DNA from 2 places in the Arsenophonus nasoniae genome. Region 1 is predicted to be linked to the other one. Evidence: riboswitches for the same ligand, from Rfam matches in the RefSeq annotation. Region 1 holds a riboswitch; the other holds the start of a gene.
The links. Region 1 has a riboswitch for thiamine pyrophosphate ahead of thiC (phosphomethylpyrimidine synthase ThiC). Riboswitches for the same ligand answer to the same signal wherever they lie in the genome.

Region 1 (9,553 bases):
GAACTCGTAATCTTTTGAGTCGGATGGCAGGATTCCCAGCACATAAAGAACTTAATACGTTCGATTTTAAGTTTGCAACGGGGATCCCAAACAACACATACAGGAATTAAGCGCATTAACGTTTATTGAACGTAATGAAAATGTCGTGTTGCTTGGCCCAAGCGGTGTAGGCAAAACGAATTTAGCTATTGGGTTAGGATTAAAAGCAGTACAGGCCAAGAAGAAAACCCGCTTTACCACGGCAGCTGAACTGATGTTGCAACTCTCAACTGCCAAACGACAAAATAAGCTCAAACAATATCTATCACGTTCGGTGATGGCCACGAAGTTGTTGATTATCGATGAGATTGGATACCTGCCGTTTGGGCGAGAAGAAGCAAACCTGTTTTCAATGTGATTGCCAAGCGTTATGAGCATGGCAGTGTCATATTGACGAGTAACCTATCATTTGGGCAATGGCCAAGTGCTTTTGCTGATGACGCAACATTAACTGCCGCTATGCTTGATCGTTTACTTCATCATTCGCATGTACTGCAATTAAGCGGTGAAAGCTACCGATTGAAAGATAAGCGGCGCTCAGGAGCAATAACTGAGTAAAACAGTGGATCAATTTTGATTGATCGGATTTAGATAAAAAGTGGATCAGTTTTCGGTGATCGTTGACACATGATCAAAAGTGGGATCCGCATGGTTTACAATTTATGAGTAGACATGAGTTGAAAGACAGTCGTGATGTTTTTGATATTCAATCTCACTCCCATTTTCTGCATCGATTAGATAATAAAAACCAACCGATTATTTTTAGCCGTTCTTATCGTACGGTAAAGCTTGATTTTAGCCGTTCCCGGCGTGAATTAGCACCGTTTAATCCCTTTCAACGTTACTTAGCCTATCCTTTTGGTGCATATAATAAACAAGTAATGGATGCAGCCGAGGCTTCGGGTATGACTTTGGCATTGACGACTATTCAAGGTAAAGTGAAACTGGGTGATAATCCTTATGCCTTAAAACGGTTATATGCATTGCGCAATGATCCAATAGAAAAATTTGCGCAAATGGTGGGTAATGGAGAGCAACAAGTTATTAATAAAGATATTATTATTGATCAATAAAGACGAGTTATTAAGCTAGTACTGAAAGTTAGACCGTAAATAGACATATGTTATTCTATTTGGCAGGTTGGAGGAAACTAATTAAAAAATTAACAGCTTGATTCAGTAAAGCGATTATCACCACCGATTAAGGTGGTGTTTTATTAACGTCCTAAATGGTTATCCCAATCTTTCCAAACAGGTTGAAGTCCAGCATTGAGCATGATTTGGGCGATGGTTTCTGCACTGCGGTTATCATAGGTAGCAAATTGTTCCAACGCTTGATGATTGTCAGCATAACCACCGGGTTGGGTTCTTGAACCCGCGCTAAGGTTATTGATAACCAGCGGAATAATATTATCACGAAAAAAAGGGGATTCGCGGGTGGATAATGAAAGCTCTACTTCAGGTGCCAATAAACGGAAAGCGCAAATTAATTGCACTAATTCTGCTTCGTGAATGGTAGATGCAGGCTGAATACCACCGATACAGGCGCGTATTCGTGGGAAAGAAATAGAATAGCGGCTTTTCCAATATTTTTTCTGCAGATAAAATAGATGGCTTGCCACTAGATAATAGTCAACCCGCCAATTATTGGATAAGCCGATTAGTGCCCCTAAGCCAATTTTATCAATACCGGCCTGACCTAGGCGATCCGGTGTTTCTAGCCGCCAAAAAAAATCTTGTTTTTTTCCACGTAAATGGTGTTGCTGATAAGTTGGTTGATGATAAGTTTCCTGGTATACCAGTACACCATCTAAGCCAATTTTTTTCAGCTCCCTATATTCTGCTATTGTTAATGGTTGAACCTCCATTAATAGCGAACTAAAATATTGTCTAATTAATGGCATATGTTGGCGAAAATAGCTCATTCCCACTTTGCTTGGATGTTCACCGGTCACAAGCAATAAATTATTGTATCCAATGGAACGTATCGCCTCGCATTCTGCCATAATCTCTGTTTCGTTAAGTGTTTTTCGTTTGATCGGATTGTGCATAGAAAAACCACAATAAGTACAATCATTAGCGCATAGATTAGACAGATAAAGTGGCACATAAAGGCTAACAGTATTACCAAAACGCTGACGGGTTAATTTTTGCGCTTTTTGAGCAATAACTTCCAAATAAGGATAGGCCGCGGGTGAAATGAGAGCCATAAAATCCTTCAATGACAATCTATCTGAGCAAATGGCTTTTTCAACCTCTTGAGCCGATTTACTGTTAATTTGTATCGCCAGTTGATGCCAATCAAGTTGCTGGTAAATTTCAGTAAAAGCCGTCATTATTGAAATACCTCAAGGAATTGTGTCAAAGGGCTGGAAGGTGCGGCTTGATGGTGTTGCGCTGCAAGTCCGGCAGCTTGTACTATATCACCGGCTTCAGTGGCAATACGAAAGGCGTGTGCCATGGCAACAGGATCATTAGCAACAGCAATAGCAGTATTTACCAGTACAGCGTCGGCGCCTATCTCTAACGCGGCTAATGCATGACTGGGCGCCCCAAGTCCTGCATCGACAACAACAGGGATCGAGGCTTGCTCAATAATGATTTGTAGAAAATCATAGGTAATTAATCCTTTATTGGTACCAATAGGTGCACCAAGAGGCATCACAGCAGCGCAACCAACCTCCTCTAAATGTCGGCATAAAACTGGATCGGCATTACAATAAGGTAAAACAATAAAATCTTCTTTTACCAACAATTCAGCCGCTTTTAACGTCTCAATCGGGTCGGGTAATAAATATTTTGTATCTGGGTGGATCTCAAGTTTTATCCAGTTGGTAGCTAATGCATCACGAGCTAGGCGAGCAGCAAATAAAGCTTGTTGTGCATTTTTAGCACCCGAAGTATTCGGTAATAATTTGACGCCGATTTTTTGTAATGGCAGCAAAATGTCATCATTTTTATTAATTAAATCAACTCGTTTCATCGCTATGGTGACTAATTGACTGCCGGAAGCTTGAATGGCTTGAGTCATCAATGATGAATTAGCAAATTTTCCACTACCCATAAATAAACGAGATTGAAAAACGGTATCAGCAATTTTTAACATAAATTAGCCTCCGGCAATCGCCTGGAATAACAGGATGTTATCTTGATGGTTAATATAGTGATGATTCCAATTTTCACGCGGAATAATGATCTGATTAATTGCTAGTGCAATACCTAACGAATTAAGTTTCAGATAATCAAATAACTGGATAATCGTGATCGAACTGTTAATTTCGATTAGTCGATCATTTAGCATAATGTGCATATTTATCTCCCGCTTCCACAAACTAAACAGCTTTTCGCTTTGCTAAGTTGCAAGGTATGCCAGCTATGTTGTTTACCATCGAATAATTTCAGTTTCCCACTGAGTGAGGAAGGTAAATTGACTAATAATTTAATCGCTTCTAAGGCTTGCAGTGTACCGATAACTCCAACCACCGGCCCTAAAACTCCGGCCGTGCGACAGTTGCGATAAGGTTCATTCATGTCAGGATAAAGACAAGCGTAGCAACCTTGTCTATAGGGAGGTTCAAGAACTAACAATTGACCATTGAAACCTAACGCACTGCCACTAATGAGTGTCTTTTTTTCCGCCACACACACCGCATTAATTGCCTGGCGAGTTGACATATTATCAGTACAATCCAATATCAAATCGGTATTGCGAACCAGCGTTTGCAGGGAATGATAGTTTTGTTTTTTGGCAAATGTTTTCACTATGGTTTGTGGATTGAGCTGATTAAGTTGTTTTGCTGCTAATGTGACTTTAGACTGCGAAATATCTTGCGTATGGTAAAGAATTTGTCGCTGTAGATTTGAAATATGCAGTTTATCATTATCGGCCAACCAGAGTTCGCCGACCCCGGCAGCAGCTAAATAAAGTGCTGCTGGTGAACCTAGTCCGCCCAATCCCACAATAAGCACTTTGCTTGTTGTTAATTTTTGTTGGCCTTGATAACCGATTTCTTCAAGTAATAGTTGGCGGCTATAGCGCATAAAAATAGCATCATTAAGCATGGATTATTTCCTTACCTTCGATCAAATGTAATAGCTGAGTAACAACTTTGTACCAGCTAGGCGATTTTGTGATCGCACTAACCATGGCAATACCTCCTACGCCCGTTGCAAGCACTGCCGGAACGCGTGCTAAAGAGATACCGCCTATAGCAATAGTTGGGTAATCTGGTGTGGCATTTACTTGCTGTTTTAGGCTGATTAATCCTTGCGGTGAGGAAGACATTAATTTTGTGCGAGTAGGAAAAATATGGCCTAATGCAATATAAGAGGGTCTTAACTGCTTTGCCCTGGCGAGTTCTTGTTGATTATGCGTTGAAATCCCTAAGCGCAAGCCCGCTTTTTTTAGGCGATTTAGATCAGCGAAATTAATATCCTCTTGCCCTAAATGGACGCCGTAGGCACCATATTTTATAGCTAATTGCCAATAATCATTAATAAAAAGGCGAGCTTGATATCGCTGGCTTAGCATAATCGCCTGCTTAATATCTGCTTCAAGGTTGTTGGCTAATGGATCTTTGATCCTTAATTGAACAGTGGTAACGCCGACGTTTAACAAACGCTTTATCCACTCGACAGAATCAACGACTGGATACAGACCAAGTTTTTGTTCTGTCGATGCAAACGCGTGCTCAGACCATTTTGTCATCGGAAATCGTCTCCATGCTGTGGTATAGCTCACTGCCCTGGGCGCGAAATGTTGCCGATATGTGTGCCATTTGTGCGGCATGTTCACGGACTTCTTGCGAAATTTTCATGGAGCAAAATTTAGGGCCACACATTGAGCAAAAATGGGCCACTTTACCCGCTGCTTGTGGCAGTGTTTCATCATGGTAGGCACGGGCGGTTTCAGGATCGAGAGCGAGATTAAATTGATCTTGCCAGCGGAACTCAAATCGTGCTTTGGATAAGGCGTTATCTCGAATTTGCGCCCCAGGATGGCCTTTGGCGAGATCAGCGGCATGAGCGGCAATTTTATAGGTAATCAGTCCTTGTTTGACATCTTCTTTATTAGGTAAGCCTAAATGTTCTTTTGGCGTAACATAACAGAGCATGGCACAACCAAACCAACCAATTAAAGCCGCACCGATACCAGAGGTAAAATGATCATAACCTGGCGCGATATCGGTGGTTAAAGGCCCTAAAGTATAGAATGGCGCTTCATGACAATGGGTTAATTCTTCCGTCATATTACGGCGGATCATTTGCATTGGGATATGACCAGGGCCTTCAATCATAACTTGAACATCATATTGCCAGGCTATCTTAGTTAATTCGCCTAATGTATATAATTCAGCAAATTGCGCTTCATCATTGGCGTCTTGTAAAGAGCCAGGTCGTAATCCATCGCCAAGGGACAAAGAGACATCATAAGCGGCACAGATTGCACAGATTTCCTCAAAATGGCTATACAAAAAGTTTTCCTGATGATGGGACAAACACCATTTCGCCATAATTGAGCCACCGCGAGAAACAATACCGGTCAATCGATTGGCGGTCATTGGCACATAACGTAATAAAACACCGGCATGGATAGTAAAATAATCTACACCTTGTTCGGCTTGCTCAAGAAGGGTGTCGCGAAATATTTCCCAGCTCAAATTTTCTGCAACGCCATTAACTTTTTCCAATGCTTGGTAGATTGGCACTGTACCAATAGGAACAGGGCTATTACGCAACAGCCATTCTCTCGTTTCATGGATGTAACGGCCGGTCGATAAATCCATTACAGTATCGGCTCCCCAATGTGTCGCCCAGATTAGTTTTTCAATTTCTTCTTCAATCGATGAAGTTACGGAGGAATTGCCGATATTAGCATTGACTTTCACCAAAAAATTTCGACCAATAATCATTGGCTCGGATTCAGGATGGTTAATATTGGCTGGAATAATGGCACGTCCAGCAGCAACTTCTTGTCGAACAAATTCAGGGGTAATGTTGTTTGGCAGAGTAGCATTAAAGCTTTGACCAGGATGTTGTTGAGTTAATATTGTACTATTGATACGCTCCCGTCCCATATTTTCGCGGATCGCAATAAATTCCATTTCAGGTGTGATTATCCCTTGACGAGCATAGTGCAATTGCGTGACTCTTTTGCCGATTTTGGCCCTTAATGGTTGTAGGCGGTAATTGAAACGTAGATGATTCAATCCAACATCAGCGAGTCGTTGTTGGGTAAAATAAGAGCTTGGTTTTTTAACTGGCTCAGTATCATTGCGATCGGAAATCCAATGTTGGCGGCATTTTTTTAAACCTACTTTAATATCCACAGTGATATTAGGATCGCCATAGGCACCTGAAGTATCATAAACAGGTATTGCCTCATTCTCTTCAAATAAAGGATTATCTTTTGTACCACCAACCAAAGTCGGTGAAAGTTGAATTTCACGCATAGGAACTTGGGTATTATAGTGATAACCTGTTAAATAGATCCGTTTTGAGTGGGGAAAACTGATATTTTGTAGGTTATCGAGAAAACGTTGTGCCGCTTCTCGTTGTGTTTTTCGTGGGGAAGTGGTATTTGTTTTAACGCCAATATCACTGGTTGCAATAATATTCTTAGACATAGCAAATTCCTAAAATCATTACAAAGAGTTCACATAAAAGAGATAAATTGTATTGAGAAATTGCTTGTCTGGAGCTCGGTGAGAGTAATAGTATAATAATTGCGCTACTTACTTTTGATAAGTCAAAATCGCAGGTTGATTACTCTTGTTCCCTTCGCAGGTATTAGCCTGATCAGGTTCCGCGGATCCCGAATTAACGGTCTCAGCCTGTAGATAATGTTGAACCTACTAGGCACTCCGACAAGATAATGCCAGTATATAAGAGAGATAATGAAAACTTCAATGGTTAACTTCTTCATCAAATAGCCGTTAACCAGAATAGTTACTCGATATTGATGAAAATGGGTTAGCCTATATTCACTGGGATCAAGCAAGACATACATTTAAAATTCACTAATCAATAAGATATAGAAGAACTGAGTTATATGATTAGAAAACAATTAACTGGAACAGAAACAGGTTGGTGGGTTGTTAGTTCTGGTGGTCGAATTTGGTTACCAAAGGGTGATTTACCGAAAGGTTCAGCTCAATTTTGGTTACTAATAGGAAAAGAAGCACTCGCTATTGGTGAATGGCAAGCGGAAACGATTTGGTTAATTATGGCAAAATCACCTACGGATATGTGTTCACCGCGACGCCTTGCCAGCCAAGATGAGGGGCTATTTAAACTGGTTGGACGTGGTATTCAACTGGCAGAATTTTATCGTTCGCACCATTATTGTGGCTATTGCGGCAACAAAATGACAACCAGCTTAACCGAATGGGCCTGCTTGTGTGGTCATTGTCATGAGCGCTATTATCCGCAAATTGCACCTTGTATTATTGTTGCTATTCGGCGTGCTGATCATATCTTATTAGCACAACATCGGCGCCATAAAAAAAAGCCAATATTTACTGTATTAGCAGGATTTGTTGAACTAGGTGAAACAATTGAAGAAGCGGTTAAAAGGGAGGTAAAAGAAGAAAGTAATATTGAGATTAGCAACATTCGTTATATTGCTTCCCAACCATGGCCTTTTCCTCATTCATTAATGATAGGTTTTCTAGCTGATTATGCGAGTGGTGAAATACAGGCTAATCCTGATGAGTTAATTAGTGCGGACTGGTATCATCATAATAAATTACCGCTAATACCGCCTCCTGATACCATTGCTCGCCGTTTGATTGAAGATACACTGGCTTTATGTCGACAAGAGAATAATGACTTATATAAATAACAGTATTAATCACGCTATAACTAAGTTGTTGCGCATCTAGGCAACAATAAAAAGGCAAATATACGATGATAATGGCAATTTCTCATTGCCATCTAATGGAGCTAATAATGTCTGCATTAACAAATGATCGCTACTTACGTGCGCTATTACGGCAACCTGTTGATACAACTCCGGTATGGATGATGCGCCAGGCAGGTCGTTATTTACCTGAATATCGAAAAATTCGTGAGCAAGCTGGTGATTTTCTTTCACTATGCAAAAATACCGAGTTAGCCTGTGAAGTGACATTACAACCTCTACATCGTTTTCCATTAGATGCGGCGATTCTTTTTTCAGATATTCTTACTATTCCTGATGCGATGGGGTTAGGTCTCTATTTTTCAGTAGGAGAAGGACCTAGGTTTCAGCGTCCTATTGGTTGTTTAGCTGATATAGAGAAACTGCCAATTCCTGATCCAGAACAAGAATTAGTTTACGTAATGAATGCAATACGTGCTATTCGCAAAGCGTTACAAGGCAAAGTGCCATTAATCGGTTTTTCTGGTAGTCCATGGACATTGGCAACTTATATGGTCGAAGGAGGAAGTAGTAAGGCGTTTACCCGTATTAAGAAGCTGATGTATACAGAGCCAAAAACGTTACATTTATTATTGGATAAATTGACGCAAAGTGTCATTCTCTATCTCAATGCTCAGATACGGGCAGGAGCTCAATCAGTGATGATTTTTGATACTTGGGGTGGTGTATTAACTGGGCGTGATTATCATCAATTTTCTTTACATTACATGCATCAGATTATTGATTCGCTATTGCGAGAACATGAAGGCCGTAAAGTTCCAGTAACATTATTTACTAAAGGTGGTGGTCAATGGTTAGAAGCAATGGCTGCGACCGGTTGTGACGCGTTAGGTATTGACTGGATGACAGATATTAAAGAGGCTCGCTCTCGTGTAGGAGATAAGGTGGCTTTACAGGGAAATATGGAACCTTCTATATTGTATGCATCAAAAGAACGTATTGAGCTTGAAGTTAAAACCATTTTAAAGCAATTTGGTCAAGGAAGTGGCCATGTATTTAATTTAGGTCATGGTATCCATCAGGACATTCCACCTGAACATGTTAAAAATTTTATTAATTCAGTACACAAATTATCAGAACAATATCATCAATAATTAAGGTTTATCCAAAGAAAGAAAATGCCAATAAATAATAATTGTTATATTTTTTTATTGTTTATTAAATCCAAATTGAATATTTACAATTATTTAAATATATTTTTTTATATTTTGTGTTATAAAACAAATAATAAAATATATTTATATAAATTTTTTTAAGTAAAAATAAATATGATTGATACCCAATTATTACGTCAGGAACAGACCATAAAAGCAAAACAAATTATTCTTACGGATAATTTTGCTATTCCTAATCTTATTGCTGGTGCTGATGTTGGATTTGAAGAAAAAGGTAGTGTAACCCGAGCCGCAATGGTTGTTATGCATTGGCCTTCACTCGCTATTGTTGAATATCATATTGCTCGTATACCGACTGAATTCCCTTATATTCCAGGCTTACTCTCTTTTCGGGAGTATCCTGCACTATTGGCTGTTTGGGAAAAACTGCAACATAAGCCTGATCTTATTATGATTGATGGCCAAGGAATTGCCCATCC
Region 2 (9,553 bases), 650 kb from region 1:
TACCCGATGAGTGATAGTAGTGCTTTTTCGTTGGTCTAATTGCAACTAATTGATTTAATTTCATGATGTTCGATATTTTATAAGTGCCAATTTGGTGCCCTAAACCCTTTAACTCGGCTTGAATACGTCTTTTGCCATAAATTTGACCCGATGTATAAAAAATACGTTTGATTTCGCCACACAGTCTTTCATTTTCAACTGTCGGTATTTTCGTTTCATAATAAAAACTACTGCTGCTTACTTCAAAAAGATGGCATAACTCAGTGACCGTAAAATTGGGGTACATGATTTTCAGTTGCTTCACGATTTTGAGTTTTGATTGTCGAGGATGAAGTAAGCCGCGGCTTTTTTTAATATGTCATTATCCCTCTGAGCACGCTTAAGTTGAACTTCTAATTCTTGTATGCGCTGTTGCTCGGGTGTTAACGCTTTTGATTTTACAGGCGTATTCCCATTTAACTCGGCAAGATATTGTTGCTTCCATCGTGATACGGCAGATTTACCCGCACCGGATATTTTTTCAACTTGGATATTGCTATATCCACCTTCAACCATGAGTTTTGCATATTCCAGTTTTTGCTTTCCGCTAAAGGTTACTTTTACTTTTCGGGTCATATTTATACCTATAAGATTTTGCTTAATTATAAGCTATAAATCTCTACAGTTTTATTAGACCACTACAGCTACGGTGTATTTGCAACCTACCTTGATGCATACGATAGATAAAGAAATCAGAAGTCTCATCTTTTGCTTTTTCCCATTTGCCATCTAAATTGTAATCGTAAATAAGATGAATGCAGGAATGCTCTGCCTCCCCTTCTTTTTCACTAATTTTCAACGCCACTCCAACACAATCGCCAAAACAATAACCTGAACGTCGAGCATCCTTTCCCAACATTAATAAAAATTGTCTCGCCATCATATCAAGATGGTAAGTTTGATATAATCGATTAATTTGCTGCGTTAATAATGGGTATAGCGTTATAATAGCGAGAAAAACAATACTACTTATTATTAAGCTGATTAGGACTTCAATTAGTGAAAAACCTTGTTGCTTTAGACTAAAAGAAATTGGTTTATTTAGCACCTGGCTATTCCTCCCAGCCTTTGATGACTACATAAACGCACTCGTCCCAAACCAGAAATAATGATCAAAATATCTTCTGAGTGATTGCTAAAACGTAAAGTTGTCGGTAATGCTGTTCCTCTTTTCCCTAGCAACAAGGTCGATATTCGGCTGTAACTTTTTAACAGAATTTCATCATGCCTGTTAATCCATTTCATCTCTGCACTTTGCTGGCTATCCTTTTTACCCTTAATTGTCACTATTAACATCCAATTTGACGTTTTATCCGTTTTAATTATCAATTGCCTCTCCTGATTCAAATAAGCTGCCTGCATTTGGTGACGGGCAATAAAAGCAGCCACTTTTTGCGTAACAACAATTAAATGTATTTTATGTTGATAATTCCGCCATCCCTTAATACTAACAACAGCAATCAACGCGATTATTGCAATCGCAATGATCATTTCAAGCACTGTGAACCCTTGTTGGCGCATCTGTTTTTGCCATATATAGCCCAATTAACACAGACTATTGTTATGTATTTAGGATAAAAAAATAAATCGTCAAATGAGATAGAAGGGAAACAAATCTATTAAAAATTTTGTATTACAAAAAATTGGCAAAAAAAATAGAAACGCCTCCCAAATTTTAATGTTTTCAGAAGCGATTTATTTACTAATGCAACCATAATATTAATTAGAAATAGTCATGAGAGGATCGTTACTGATTTCCTATTGGATGATTACAGTAACCGATAAAAGTCGTCATACCGTAAATGGATATTTAATTGCATCATGATATTGATAACCAATGACCTGAAAATCATGGCTACTTACCCAGGTTTCAATATCTTTTAATGTCTTAATGTCAGGATTAATCTGCAGTTGCGGCAAAGAATAAGGAGCACGCTTTAACTGGATATCACGCATGATTGAAAGTTGATTTTCATAAATGTGAGCATTCACTATCTTATGATAAACCTTACCTGGTTTATGACCCGTGATCTGAGCAATGAGTGCCAATAATACAAAACATTGAATTTGATTAAAGTTCAACCCCAAAGGAACATCACAACTACGTTGGTATGAAGTTAAATAAAGTGTGCCAGCTAACAGAGAAAAAGTGTGAGTATGCATACAAGGGCGTAAACAACCTAATTCAAACTCACCCGGATTGTAAAAAGTGATTATTTCCGCCCGATCATCTATCCCAACCGAAAGGTTACTAATGACTTTTTGTAGCTGATCTAAATAAGTGCCATCAGGCCGTTGCCATGAGCGCCCCTGAACACCATAAACTCGCCCCATGTCATCTTCACCTTTACGGTTCGGATTATTAAGCCATGCCTGATTTTCATTCGCATTGGCATTCCATGTATTACAGCCAATATCTCGAAATTGCGCAGCGCTTGAATAACCTCGTAGGTAACCTAATAATTCAGCAATAGCCGCTTTATAAAAACTTTTACGAGTTGTAATTAAAGGAAACTGGTTATTTGCGACATCGTATTCAAGATCAGCATTAATAATTGTTAAACAACGAACACCTGTGCGTTTATTTTCTATCCACTGACCTTCATCAATAATACGCTGACATAAATCCAGATATTGTTTCATTATTATTACTCGCTAAAAATTTATTATTTAATACTATAAATAAAAAAAAATGTATTAACATCTTCTGCTACTTACTTTTTTCTACTTTGCTAGTAATAGAATAATTTGTACAATGGCTATCTTTCTTATATGCCCAGATCATCATAAAGATACCAATAATGATCATAGGAATAGATAGAATCTGTCCCATACTTATACCACCAAATAGCCCCAACTGCGCATCTGGTTGCCGGAAAAATTCAATAAAAATACGGAAAGCACCATAACCAATCAAAAACAATCCTGAAACACTCCCCATTGGACGGGGCTTACGAATAAACAGATTTAAAATAATAAATAAAACGATCCCTTCAAAAAACATCTCATAAAGTTGGGAAGGATGTCGTGGTAATACACCATACTGTTCTAAAATGGGTAATAAAGAAGGGTCCTGACTGACAATCTGAATGTCTTCTCCCCGTGAGCCAGGGAATAACATTGCCCATGGCGTGTCTAATGTTACACGTCCCCAAAGCTCACCATTAATAAAATTACCAATACGTCCCATGCCTAATCCAAAGGGAATTAATGGCGCAACAAAATCGGCAACTTGAAAAAAATGGCGGCGAGTCCTACGAGCATACCACCACATAGCGCATATCACACCAATTAACCCACCATGAAAAGACATCCCTCCGTCCCAGACTTTAAATAGATACAGAGGATTGCTCAGGAAAATAGGCAAATTATAAAATAAAACATAGCCAAGACGCCCGCCAATAAAGACACCTAAAAAACCAATATAGAGCAGATTTTCAACTTCATTTTTCGTCCAACCGCTATTCGCTTTGCCTGCCCTTCGCTTTGCCAACCATAGAGCAAAAACAAATCCCACCAAATACATCAAACCATACCAATGAAGGGTTACTGGACCAATCGAGAATATAACAGGATCAATATTAGGAAACACAATATAACTATTATTCATCTTCTCCACTCTTTAGTTTTATAGAGTTTGATAGAATTGCATGACTGCATGCTGTTTAAAAAAATCTAATGGCTTTTTATTGATTAAATTTATTAACCAATTTATTCAATGCCTATTTTGCCAAAAAATAAACCAGCGTAGCTTTTACTATTCTCACTTCGCTTTATAAACGACAAAAATCGGCTATTAAAATATTAACCTACTTTTATTAAATTTATTTAGCCACGTTTACGCCTATAGGTATGACTCTTATATGATGTCACTGCACTAGTTTGCAGTGACATAACGATCGGAGCAAATTCTTTCATAACACGTCGATAAACATCGCGTTTAAAAGAAACAACCTGACGAACAGGATACCAATAACTCACCCAACGCCAACTATCAAATTCAGGCGTTTTACTTGTTTGCACATTAATATTATGTTCATTACAAACCAATTGTAACAAAAACCAACGTTGCTTTTGCCCAATACAAACTGGCTTTGTGTCCCAGCGCACCAAACGTTTAGGTAATTTGTAACGTAACCAGTTCCGGGTAGATGCCAATATTTTAACATCTTTACGATCCAACCCAACCTCTTCGAATAATTCCCGATACATTGCCTGTTCTGGCGATTCGTCAGGATTAATGCCCCCTTGAGGGAACTGCCATGAATGTTGCCCATAGCGACGAGCCCATAATACCTGGCCTTGTCGATTACAAATTACAATTCCTACATTCGGGCGGTAGCCATCATTGTCAACCATCTGACTACCTCGTTAAAAATTTAAAAGATAGCTTATTGTTTCATACTACTCTATATGGTAAGCCTTTATCAAATATAGTATTTGCAATTATAAGATAACATCTTACAATAAGGCCATCTCAACGGGGTGCTAGCTCTGTTCAATGTTGTTATTCGCTGGCTGAGAAAAACCCGTCGAACCTGATCCGATCAACATCGGCGTAGGGATTTGAGCCACTCTAATGATTTATTCATCAATAAATAGCTTCATTACTGTCTATTCCTCAGATCCTATAGCATCACTGTTTTTTAATTATATAGGAGAACTGAGTATTGAAGAATGTACTGCTAAAAATAGTTAGTGCTAGCTTAATTTGCTGTTCAGCTTTCACGCTCCAAGCAAAACCGATATTAACCGTATACACTTATGATTCTTTTATCGCAGATTGGGGGCCAGGGCCTACAATCAAGCCTGCCTTCGAACAAATCTGTAACTGTGAGCTCAAACTAATAGGCCTAAATGATGGAGTAGCGTTATTAAATCGGCTTAGAATGGAAGGAAAAAATAGCCCTGCCGATATTGTCCTCGGACTTGATAATAACTTAATTGATCTGGCAAAAAAAACGGGCTTATTTACTGAGAGTCGAATAGACAGGAGTCAACTAAAATTACCCATAAAATGGGATAACAATATTTTTATCCCTTACGATTATGGTTATTTTGCTTTTATTTATGATAAAACGCGGGTCACTCATGTACCGAAAAGTCTTGATGAACTGATTAATAGTTCCCAACCATGGAAAATTATTTACCAAGATCCTCGTACCAGCACACCAGGCTTAGGGTTATTACTTTGGATACAAAAAATTTATGGAAAAAATAGTGCCCAAGCTTGGCAAAAAATGGCTGCAAAAACCGTAACCGTTACCAAAGGTTGGAGCGAATCATATGGGTTGTTCTTAAAAGGTGAAAGTGACTTTGTCCTCAGCTATAGCTCTTCACCCGGTTTTCATCTGTTAAATGATAAAAAAAATAATTATGCCGCAGCAATATTTAGTGAGGGACACTATCTGCAAATTGAAGTAGCTGCCCAATTAGCAACGAGCAAACAACCTAAACTCGCACAACAATTCATACAATTTATGCTATCGCCAACCGTGCAAAAAACGTTGCCGACAACCAATTGGATGTATCCAATCATTGATATCCCCTTACCTAAGGTTTATCAACAATTAGCCGTGCCAAAAAAATCATTACAATTTAATGCGGAAGACATTACTCAACATCGCAATCATTGGATCTATTTATGGCAAAATGCCGTCAGCCACCAATAGGCAGTTCACTTTGGCCTGGCATAGTCGTGTCCGGCCTATTAATTACTATTGCTGTAGTCACGTTCAGCACTTTATGGTTACATGCCCCTCAAATAAGTTGGCAAGGATTTATTGATGATAGCTATTTATGGCATGTCATTGGTTTTACATTTTGGCAAGCATTACTATCAACCTTATTGTCGGTTATCCCGGCGATATTTTTAGCCAAAGCCCTTTTTCGACGGCATTTTCCAGGTCGGATACTATTTTTACGCTTATGCTCGATGACACTGGTATTGCCAGTTCTCGTGGCTATTTTTGGTTTATTAACCGTTTACGGTCGGATGGGATGGATCGCTCAATTTTGTCAATGGTTAGGAATTAATTACCAATTTACGCCTTATGGTCTGAAAGGTATTTTATTAGCACATATCTTTTTTAATTTACCATTAGCTAGCCGAATGTTATTGCTCGCACTAGAAAGTATTGCTGTTGAGCAACGCCAGCTTGCCGCGCAACTAGGCATGAACCAATGGCAAAATTTTCGTATTGTTGAATGGCCTTACCTTAGACGACAAATTTTACCAACATCCAGCCTAATTTTTATGCTGTGCTTCGCTAGTTTTGCTACTGTACTGACGCTTGGTGGGGGACCTGCTGCAACCACTATTGAATTGGCTCTCTATCAATCGTTAAGTTATGATTTTGATCTAAATAAAGCCGCTTTGCTGGCTCTAATCCAACTTTTTTGTTGTTTAAGCTTAGTATTATTAAGCCAAAAATTAAATATTGTCTTTTCCGTCGGTGTTAGTCGACAATTACAGTGGAAAAACCCAGCGGATAATCGATGGCAAAAATGGTGGGACACGCTACTGATTAGTATTGCAATATTTTTCCTACTTCCACCTTTATTGGCAATTATCAATGATGGTTTAAATTTAACACTATTACACGTGTTACAACAACCAGGCTTATGGCAAGCATTTATTAATTCGGTTTTTATCGCGATTAGTGCTGGCCTACTTTGTATTATTTTTACTTTGATGCTGCTTTGGAGTAGTCGGGAATTACGTCGTCGCCGCTCGATACTATCCTATCGAACCCTGGAATTAAGTGGATTATTAATACTTGCAATGCCAGGCATCGTTTTAGCAACCGGCTTCTTTTTATTGCTCAATAATACCCTTAGTTTAACTTATTCACCTTATAGTTTAATCATTTTAACGAATGCTTTAATGGCTATTCCCTATGCCTTAAAAATATTAGAAAATCCTATGTATGACTTAGCTGAGCGCTATAATTTATTATGCCTTTCATTACAGATTAAAGGCATAAATCGACTAGTTTTAATTGAATTAAAAGCATTAAAACGTACAATAGGACAAGCCTTCGCTTTTGCCTGTATACTCTCAATAGGTGATTTCGGTATTATTGCACTGTTTGGTAATGAAAACTTTCGTACCCTACCTTATTATCTCTATCAACAATTAGGCTCTTACCATAATAGTGATGCGGCCGTTACCGCATTGTTAATGCTATTACTTTGTTTCAGCTTATTTAGTTTATTAGAATATTTATCAGGAAAAGAGCATGATTAAATTAGATCATCTTGTTTATTGTTATGAAAATCTAACCATGCAGTTTGATTTTCAAGTAAATAAAGCTGAAAGGGTAGCAATATTGGGCCCTAGCGGCGCAGGAAAAAGTACGCTACTGGATTTAATTGCCGGATTTCAATATCCAAAGCAGGGTGAAATCTGGCTAGATAGACAAAATCATACAGCTACCCCACCCGCCAAGCGGCCAGTTTCCATCCTTTTCCAAGAAAATAATCTCTTTTCTCATTTAACTGTTTGGCAAAATATTGCGTTAGGTATTTCAGCAAATTTACATTTGGATCAAGCTCAACATCGCGCAGTAAAGCAGATCATAGAACAAGTTTCACTTAATAATTGTATGACTCGTTTACCTGCTCAAATATCAGGTGGACAACGCCAACGTACTGCATTAGCGCGTTGTTTGATCCGCCAAAAACCGATTTTATTGTTAGATGAACCTTTTTCTGCTCTTGACCCGGCATTACGTAATGAAATGTTAAAATTACTTAAACAGGTGTGTGATGAACGCCAATTGACCTTGTTAATGGTTTCCCATAATTTGGAAGATACTAGCCAAATAGCCACACGCGCTATTGTCATTACAGAAGGGAAAATCGCCTATGATGGTCAACCTGACTATCTAATTAATGGGTTAACTCCAGCAAGTATACTGTTAGGTATATCTCATTCCTGACATTACTTATAAAATTAATTAATCATCAATTCACACTTTATCAAATAATTGGAGGATATTTTTTACATTTAGATGCGGTGCCTTATATTAACAAAAAGCAATATCATTTTTCGTTAAAATAAAGAGAGATGTTGCCACAATTTTGTTAGGGACATACCTGCTTATTTTTTATTTAAATAAAATCGGTTTTAAATATTAAAAAATATCAAGCACCAAAAAATTTTATTTTCCATAAATTAAAAAAAACAAATACATCATAAATTTCACCAATATTTAATAATTATCTTTTTTAATAAGATAGAATAATCAATCATTCTGTAAATAAAACTGACAGTAACTTATCGCATCATTTTCTTATCTTAATATTCATTATCCTATCCAGCTTTCAACAAAATAAACTTGAAAAAAGCGATTAAGCACAATATTTACTTAATGAAAAATCAAATCAAATGTTATATGGCGTTGATAAAAATAAATATTATGTTAAATAGAATATTTAAAATAGTGTGAAATTTTATGAAATATAACGGCCAAATACTATGAGGCATTTTATTACACATTACACTTTTGCCAAAAGGTAAGATTGTTACTCACCAATTACAATATTCAAGAAGTTAAATTATCATTTTTAGTGATGACTAAGATACAAATAATTAGTATGTGAAAGTAATTAAACAAGCTAATTTTGGCTTACTAAACAACTCAAATATTATCAATAAGTGATGATAAATACTTGGTTAAATTGATTATTAATTATATCAATACAATTTTCATATTTTTAAAAAAATAATAATTATAAATTTAAAATATTATAATAACTTCATTAATTGTATGATCATTTTAATTATGCTTTTATATCTCTATCTTTATTTTCACATGAATAAAATTTATTTTTATACGTTATATAAGAATCCATTTTTTCTATAAAAATAAAAAAAAACAATAACAAAATTTAATAATGAAAATGCTAAATTTTGAATTTGATTTTATATATCACTTAAAGCAATGTAGCTCATGTGTTATATGAAATATAAATACGCATTTTATTAGTCAAATTTTAATATACCAAACAATAAATGAGGTTATATATGTCAAATAATCAAGAATAATTAGCCATTCGTTTTTTAAACAAAACTGGTGATGGTTTTCCTTACCGTGCGTTTATCCGCGTACACGGAATTGATGAAGCAGCTTATATCGATTCAGACAAAGATTTTGTAACAGTAGGTAAAATTCTTGATGATAATATGCAACATGTTGCTCATCTCGTCATTTATGATAGATATAATTTAGTTAAATTTAATACTGCTACATACTTTGAATATAATGCTACTGAAAATCAAATTGAAGTCAATTCAGATACCCTGCCTCTTGAATTAGAATTTGAAAGAGTCGATGGTTTCCGCTTTAATTTACTTTTAAAGAATGACGATTAATTATATTTTTCCACCAATCATGGAAAAAAGCTAATTAACCACCCAACCTTAATCTAATATTGATGTATTATTTATACTAAGATTTATTAGATTAAGTTGGGTTTTAAGGCTCATGTCAATAATTTTATTAAATAC

Region 2: linked by a shared signal. The riboswitch ahead of thiB (thiamine ABC transporter substrate binding subunit) and the one ahead of thiC (phosphomethylpyrimidine synthase ThiC) in region 1 are both predicted to bind thiamine pyrophosphate.

Annotation. Positions count from the first base shown of each region.
Region 1 covers NZ_CP038613.1:3,809,027-3,818,579, reverse strand. The annotation lists partial or broken gene istB (IS21-like element helper ATPase IstB) at 1-597, shown strand, start outside; partial or broken gene ArsFIN_RS19290 (polysaccharide deacetylase family protein) at 672-1,112, shown strand; gene thiH (2-iminoacetate synthase ThiH) at 1,256-2,374, opposite strand; gene ArsFIN_RS19280 (thiazole synthase) at 2,374-3,144, opposite strand; gene thiS (sulfur carrier protein ThiS) at 3,148-3,348, opposite strand; gene ArsFIN_RS19270 (HesA/MoeB/ThiF family protein) at 3,351-4,100, opposite strand; gene thiE (thiamine phosphate synthase) at 4,093-4,746, opposite strand; gene thiC (phosphomethylpyrimidine synthase ThiC) at 4,730-6,664, opposite strand; TPP riboswitch at 6,797-6,914, opposite strand; gene nudC (NAD(+) diphosphatase) at 7,090-7,881, shown strand; gene hemE (uroporphyrinogen decarboxylase) at 7,989-9,053, shown strand; gene nfi (deoxyribonuclease V) at 9,228-9,553, shown strand, end outside.
Region 2 covers NZ_CP038613.1:582,694-592,246, reverse strand. The annotation lists one part of gene ArsFIN_RS02755 (IS3 family transposase) at 1-336, opposite strand, end outside; one part of gene ArsFIN_RS02755 (IS3 family transposase) at 336-615, opposite strand; gene ArsFIN_RS02750 (prepilin-type N-terminal cleavage/methylation domain-containing protein) at 659-1,087, opposite strand; gene ArsFIN_RS02745 (prepilin-type N-terminal cleavage/methylation domain-containing protein) at 1,081-1,560, opposite strand; gene ArsFIN_RS02740 (thymidylate synthase) at 1,831-2,682, opposite strand; gene lgt (prolipoprotein diacylglyceryl transferase) at 2,750-3,649, opposite strand; gene rppH (RNA pyrophosphohydrolase) at 3,868-4,398, opposite strand; TPP riboswitch at 4,511-4,622, shown strand; gene thiB (thiamine ABC transporter substrate binding subunit) at 4,722-5,711, shown strand; gene thiP (thiamine/thiamine pyrophosphate ABC transporter permease ThiP) at 5,684-7,288, shown strand; gene thiQ (thiamine ABC transporter ATP-binding protein ThiQ) at 7,281-7,982, shown strand; gene ArsFIN_RS28700 (hypothetical protein) at 9,098-9,418, shown strand.